Regions from separate parts of the Shewanella sp. OMA3-2 genome, predicted to be linked through region 1. Evidence: riboswitches for the same ligand, from Rfam matches in the RefSeq annotation. Region 1 holds a riboswitch; the other holds the start of a gene.
The links. Region 1 has a riboswitch for lysine ahead of L0B17_RS13890 (Na+/H+ antiporter NhaC family protein). Riboswitches for the same ligand answer to the same signal wherever they lie in the genome.

Region 1 (3,381 bases):
CACAGTGAATATGCTTTTGTTGATGTGATTTATCAATAATATCACTCAAATCATCATTACTGGCAAACACTTGAGCCTCTGTTTGAATGCCAATACGCGATGCGACAACTCCCACACCATAGCGGTCATCAATTGACGCAGTCATCACTAACGTGTGCATGCCTCGTTCGCGATAATTATAAGAAGATTGTAATAATGAGGTCGATTTACCTGCGTTCATCGACGAATAATAAAAATACAGTTGCGCCAAAATAATGTCCAATATTATTGCTTTACTAAATTCTACTCGGATATGACCGTTAACCACAAATAATAATGCCGCTCAATCGACATTGGGCGGCATTATTGATCGTCAACGATAACAATAAATGATTAGCAGTTAGCGACGAGCATAAAACGCTAACGCCAGTACACTGATAACAAATACAAGACTACAGGCTAATAAACCACTGATTAATGAGCCAGTAAAGCCTAGCACTGTGTAGCCAACAATACTGATAAACGCCACAATTAAAGCATAGGGTAGCTGAGTAATCACATGGTCAATATGATGACAACTGGCGCCTGTCGATGACAAAATAGTGGTGTCTGATATAGGTGAACAATGATCACCAAAAACTGCTCCCGCAAGCACAGCTGACAGCATAGGTAACATCATGCTCGAGTCACTTCCCATGGCCATATCGGCAGCAATTGGCAACATAATGCCGAAAGTCCCCCAGCTTGTACCGGTTGAAAAAGCGGTAATGCCTGCAAGAATAAATAACACCACTGGCAATAGCTCAAAAGGGATTGCGCCTGTGACTAAACTGGCCATATATTTACCGGTTTCGAGTTGACCAATCACACCCGCGATAGACCAAGCAAACAGTAAAATATAGATTGCAGGTAGCATTGAACGCGCACCAGCAACCACACCTTTGACAATTAAACTCATGTCTAACTTTTGAATAAAGGCTAGAATTAACGTGATACAAAAGCCAATGATTGAACCATAAAATAGTGATTGGCTCACTTGAGTATTTTCAAAGGCACCTAAAATAGTAAATGCTTTACCATTGGCGCCAAGTACATCTGCACCACTACTGATCATAAAGTAAACTGTGGCAAAAATTAACGCCAAAATAGGTAAAAATAAACCTATCACTTTCCCCGAATCAGCTTCAGGTAGATCAGTATTCGCACCAGGAGGCAGCCCTTTAGATTCATCATAAAGCTCACCTTTTTTGGCGTTTAATTCATGTTGACGCATAGGGCCGACATCTAGACCAAACAAAGCGACACATAATAATAATAGTAACGCGAATATGGCATAGAAATTCATCGGAATCATTTGTACAAACACACTCAAATGACCTGATTCAGTAAAACCATGCGCAGTTAAAATGCCACCAATCAAGGCGATAATATAGGCTCCCCAACTTGAAATAGGCGAAACAACACAAATTGGAGCGGCTGTAGAATCTAATAAGTAAGCCAGTTTTGCCCACGATATATGATACCTATCGGTAATCGGTTTTGAAATTGACCCCACCACTAAACTGTTAAAGTAATCATCAATAAAAACCACACAACCTAAAAAGATGGTCATTAACTTTGCATCACGTTTAGTGCGAATATGCCCTTTAGCCCAATCAGCAAAAGCCCTTGCTGCACCACTAACGGTTATTAAAGCCGTTATCATGCCAAGCATGACTAAGAAGCCTAAGATTTGTAAATTCCAGCTATTTAGCGCGCCATCACTCCAAATTAGCCCTTGGATTGTGTTGACTAAAAATAGACTGCTATCACCTAAAGAGAATTGGGTAAGCAATAAGGCACCAACCACAATACCCACACCAAGAGACAATAAGACTTTACGGGTAATAATAGCCAGAACAATGGCAACTAGAGGTGGAAGTAAAGATAGTGCCGAATCGGCATGACTAAGTAAGTTCATTATTTATTCATCGAGTATTTATGAATGGAGGCGACTGAACCGGTGTAAGGTAATATTATATACCTTAGAAACACCTGTCCTATCAGTAGCGCTCCATAGTAATTTATCTTTGTCATCCCGACAAAAAATACTATGGCAGTGCTGCACCTATTTGGCGACAACACCAGCTGTATTGACCGATATCAATAGCAACTTCGGCATTAAATCCTTTCAAGGTAAATCACAGGCATCACCCTACTCACCTTTACTATTATTTAATGCACCTCTACTTAAAGGGTAAAAATGCGAGCACATAAAAACATAGTGGCCGTAAGGTTACCACCCTACGGCCACACATTGTGACACAGATCACATTTACAACAAATTATTCAATGCAGGAATCGCCACAAATAAATCAGCTTCTAATCCATAATCAGCTACTTGAAAAATTGGCGCTTCAGGATCTTTGTTAATAGCAACAATCACTTTAGAATCTTTCATGCCGGCAAGATGTTGGATTGCACCTGAAATACCAACTGCAATATACAAATTAGGGGCAACAATTTTACCAGTTTGACCGACCTGTAAATCGTTAGGAACAAACCTGGCATCAACTGCGGCGCGAGATGCCCCAACAGCTGCACCTAATTTATCAGCAAGTTGCTCTAGAATAGCAAAGTTTTCACCGCTACCCATTCCACGACCACCGGACACAATGATACCAGCGTTACCTAATTCAGGACGAACAGACTCAGTTAAGCTTTCTGATAAAAACTCAGTACGGGCATCAATAGCATCGCCAATACTGGCTAATTCAGCGTTGCCAGTTGATGCAACAGCATCAAATGCACTTGAACGTACTGTCATGACTTTTTTATCATCTAAGCTTTTTACTGTCGCTAATGCATTACCGGCATATATTGGACGTATGAATGTATCATCGCTTTCGACACCAATCACTTCAGAGATTTGCGCCACATCTAATAACGCGGCAACACGCGGTAATGTGTCTTTCCCCACGCTTGATGCTGCGGATAAAATATGTGAGTAGTCTGCAGACACACTCAAAATTAACTTAGCTAAATTTTCAGCTAACTGGTTAGCATATACTGGTGAATCAGCAACAATAACTTTAGTAACGCCTGCTAATGTTTGCGCCATTTTGGCTGCTTCACTACATTGTGATCCTGCCAATAAAATATGAATATCGCCACCAATTGCAGTCGCTGCAGCAACTACTTTGGCTGTGTCAGCTTTTAGATGCGCATTATCGTGTTCTGCTAAAACTAAAATGGTCATATTAGATCACCTTCGCTTCGTTTTTTAATTTATCGACAAGTTCTTCAACAGAAGACACCATGATGCCAGCTTTACGCTCTGCTGGAGGCGTAACTTTTAATATCGTTTGATGTGCTTTCAACGTCACCCCCAAATCAGATATAGTTAACACGTCTAAAGGCTTA
Region 2 (3,381 bases), 780 kb from region 1:
ATCAACTTCGTTATCACGACCCGTTAGAAAGATTAAACCAATGTTATTGATTTCACGTAATTCACGGGCAAGTAATAAACCATTTTTACCTGGTAAGTTGATGTCCATAACCACTAGGTTGATCTTATTTTCAAGCATGGCTTTGTGCATTTCTGCGCCATCATTAGCTTCAGTAACAACATAACCTTCCGCTTCAAATATGCTACGTAGGGTGTTACGGGTTACGGCTTCATCTTCAACAATTAAAATATGTGGATTTTGCATAATAAAATTACCTAAAAATTAATAAATTTGTTATCTAGCATTGAAGCTAGCGTTATACGTACGCTTAACTGCATACGTTAAAAATTCTGGATTATTGGCGTTTAACACTGTCTACCTTGAGTTTAAACACTCTCTCATTCTTTACTGTTTTAATTGCTAGTGAAGCAATGACGTAGAGTGAGCTTTTACTGAGACTTAAAAAAGCTATTATCGTGGCAAAGATTCGTACCACTGTAGACTGTGAACTTAAAGATAGTTAAAAGTTCCTATTTAGGTATAACTAAAATGAAATTTTTAAACAGCTACATAACAATATTACAGTAACAGTACGGTGATAAAGTCTTAGTTTAATAATATTAATCGTAAAAAATAGTCTTAGAATCTGCTTTTTGTGACGATTAATGAGTAACTGATGGCTATTGTACCCTTTATTTGTATTTGTTAACAAATTAAATGTTAAAAATAATAATTTATTTAGTTTAATAAATGAGTAAACCTGTACTTAATTTACTGATTTAAAATGATTAAGTGTATATTTTATTATGATCAAAGTTACACTTCTTTCGCTATTAACCCCTTTCTGCTACACTCTTTTGAGCTCATTTAATGGGATTTATTATGGAAAATGTTATCGATACTGTGTGGCAGGACTATCAAAAAACGCATTTTTTGCTAACTCAGTCTTTATCTAATGATTTTTCTTTCGCTATAATTACTGCTTATAACCCATTGGGATGCTTACTTACCCCAAGTCAAAACCGTCTGTTAGATCGCGAGCTTCAACTAAAAATCCTTCAATATCAAAGTCCTTATCGAAGCTTAATGGGTATTGCACCTGACTTTTCACATGTTGAAAAAAGCTGGGCTGTTTTTATTGATAAAAATCAGGCTGTTGAGCTGGGAAGGGAGTTTAAGCAACATGCAATTTATTATGTGAATCAAGGTTTACTATCGCTTGTAGCCTGCTTTGATCAACACAAGGACGAGATACAGTTGGGGGCGTTCAATCAACGTTTATGTTTAGTCAGTGATTTCCCTGAGTTTTGTTAAATCGTTTTTATTTTATTTGTTAATTTTTTAGTGGGACAATAAATTTAACAAATGGATGTGGTGAGCTAATACCAACGACTGATTTTTGTTTTGGAGTCCTGCGCTACCTCGCAATCAGTGGCCTATATTTACAATATTATCTTTTCCTACCCAAAACCGCATCTAAGTGCTTTTTTGACAGCTACTGTTATTGGATTCTTTTAAATAGCTAATACTCTATTGAGGTTAATACCTAGCAGCGATCAACTCGCTATTTTTACTTGAAAACCTTTATTGTACGCCAAATGAAATAATGCACTTGTTTATTTTTTCTCAACTTGCAGTGTTGTGCATTGACTTAGCCTTAGGTTTATTGTTATTTTGCTCATCCCTCCTTAGGGAGGCACAGAAGAGGAGCGTTAACTAGGTAGTAAGCTTGAGGAAGACCAATTCCCATGACAGCTTACGAGGGAGATTAACGCCGAGATACAATAAGATTTGGTTAACTTATTTATCGGTCGATTAGGTTGAATCCTAGCGATTGTCACCTGTTATTTGGTGGAGAGCTTCTGGTGGTGATTGCTGTTTCCCTTCTTTTAGGGTGCGTTATCTTTGCACCAGGCTCTTCGAACGAAGTTTAGTTCGGAGTGTATTACATGTCGTTAAATCAATTAGTTGTAGCCAAGTTTGGCGGAACCTCTGTAGCAGATTATTCTGCAATGAGCCGCTGCGCAGATATCGTTTTATCCAATCCTAATACCCGTTTAGTGGTGGTCAGTGCATCCAGTGGTGTAACCAACTTATTAGTTGAGCTTACCAGTGCTAATGTGAATGACGAACGTCGTCTAAGCTTGCTTAAACAAGTTGCCCAAATTCAATATCGTATTATTGATGAACTTGCTCAGCCACAAGATATTGCAGCGCAAATTGATAAGTTATTGAGCCGAATGTCAGTGTTAAGTGAGTCATTAATTCTTGACCGCAGCAAAGCGGCTATGGATGAATTGCTTTCTATGGGAGAGCATTGTTCGTCAGTATTGTTCTCAGCTGTTATCCGTGAAAAGGGCACATCTTCTCAGGCTTTTGATGTACGCCAAGTGCTACGTACCGATAGCCATTTTGGTCGTGCAGAACCTCAAATTGAACACATTGCTAATTTATCGGGTGATTTTTTACAACCGCTGTTAAGCACCAGCATTATTGTTACCCAAGGATTTATAGGGGCTGATGAACAGGGCCGCACCACCACATTAGGCCGCGGCGGCAGTGATTACTCAGCCGCGTTATTGGCTGAGGCTTTGTCTGCCCATGCGGTAGAAATTTGGACTGATGTTGCGGGTATTTATACTACAGACCCGCGATTGGCACCTAATGCACGCCCGATAGCTGAAATCAGTTTTAATGAAGCTGCTGAAATGGCTACTTTTGGTGCTAAAGTATTGCATCCTGCCACTATACTTCCAGCAGTGCGTCAGCAGATTCAAGTGTTTGTTGGCTCGAGCAAAGCCCCTGAATTAGGTGGAACCTGGATCCGTCATCAAGTTGATAATGCCCCTGTTTATCGTGCGGTTGCGCTAAGACGAGACCAAACATTATTAAACCTGCATAGCTTACAGATGCTTCATGCCCAGGGCTTTTTAGCTGAAACCTTTGCGACTTTAGCGCGCCACAAAATATCGGTTGATTTGATCACCACCTCAGAAGTGAACGTGTCGTTAACCCTAGATAAAACTGGTTCAGACTCAAGTGGCCAAGGTTTATTAAGTGAATCGTTATTACAAGAGTTATCACAACATTGCCGAGTGAGAGTGGAAGATAACTTAGCCTTAGTGGCCATTATTGGTAATAGAATTGCTTCTACAGCGGGCATTTGTAGTCGAGTCTTTCAAGTATTAGAAAAATACAATGTCCGTATGATATGCCAAGGTGCTAGCCCACATAATTTATGTGTATTAATTGATGAAGCGCAAGCCGCAGACGTTGTTAAAGCATTGCATCAAAATCTTTTCGAGTAATCTATGACAAGTAAAATGATGACTAAAGCTTTGCGCACATCACTGAATGTGGGTGAACTTGCGGCAGGACAAC

Region 2: linked by a shared signal. The riboswitch ahead of lysC (lysine-sensitive aspartokinase 3) and the one ahead of L0B17_RS13890 (Na+/H+ antiporter NhaC family protein) in region 1 are both predicted to bind lysine.

The regions. Positions count from the first base shown of each region.
Region 1 covers NZ_CP090974.1:3,163,368-3,166,748, forward strand. The annotation lists gene L0B17_RS13885 (thymidine kinase) at 1-250, opposite strand, end outside; gene L0B17_RS13890 (Na+/H+ antiporter NhaC family protein) at 380-1,939, opposite strand; lysine riboswitch at 2,018-2,215, opposite strand; gene L0B17_RS13895 (electron transfer flavoprotein subunit alpha/FixB family protein) at 2,294-3,217, opposite strand; gene L0B17_RS13900 (electron transfer flavoprotein subunit beta/FixA family protein) at 3,219-3,381, opposite strand, start outside.
Region 2 covers NZ_CP090974.1:3,944,541-3,947,921, reverse strand. The annotation lists gene arcA (two-component system response regulator ArcA) at 1-264, opposite strand, end outside; gene L0B17_RS17410 (DUF3293 domain-containing protein) at 883-1,314, shown strand; lysine riboswitch at 1,695-1,870, shown strand; gene lysC (lysine-sensitive aspartokinase 3) at 1,950-3,308, shown strand; gene L0B17_RS17400 (succinylglutamate desuccinylase/aspartoacylase family protein) at 3,312-3,381, shown strand, end outside.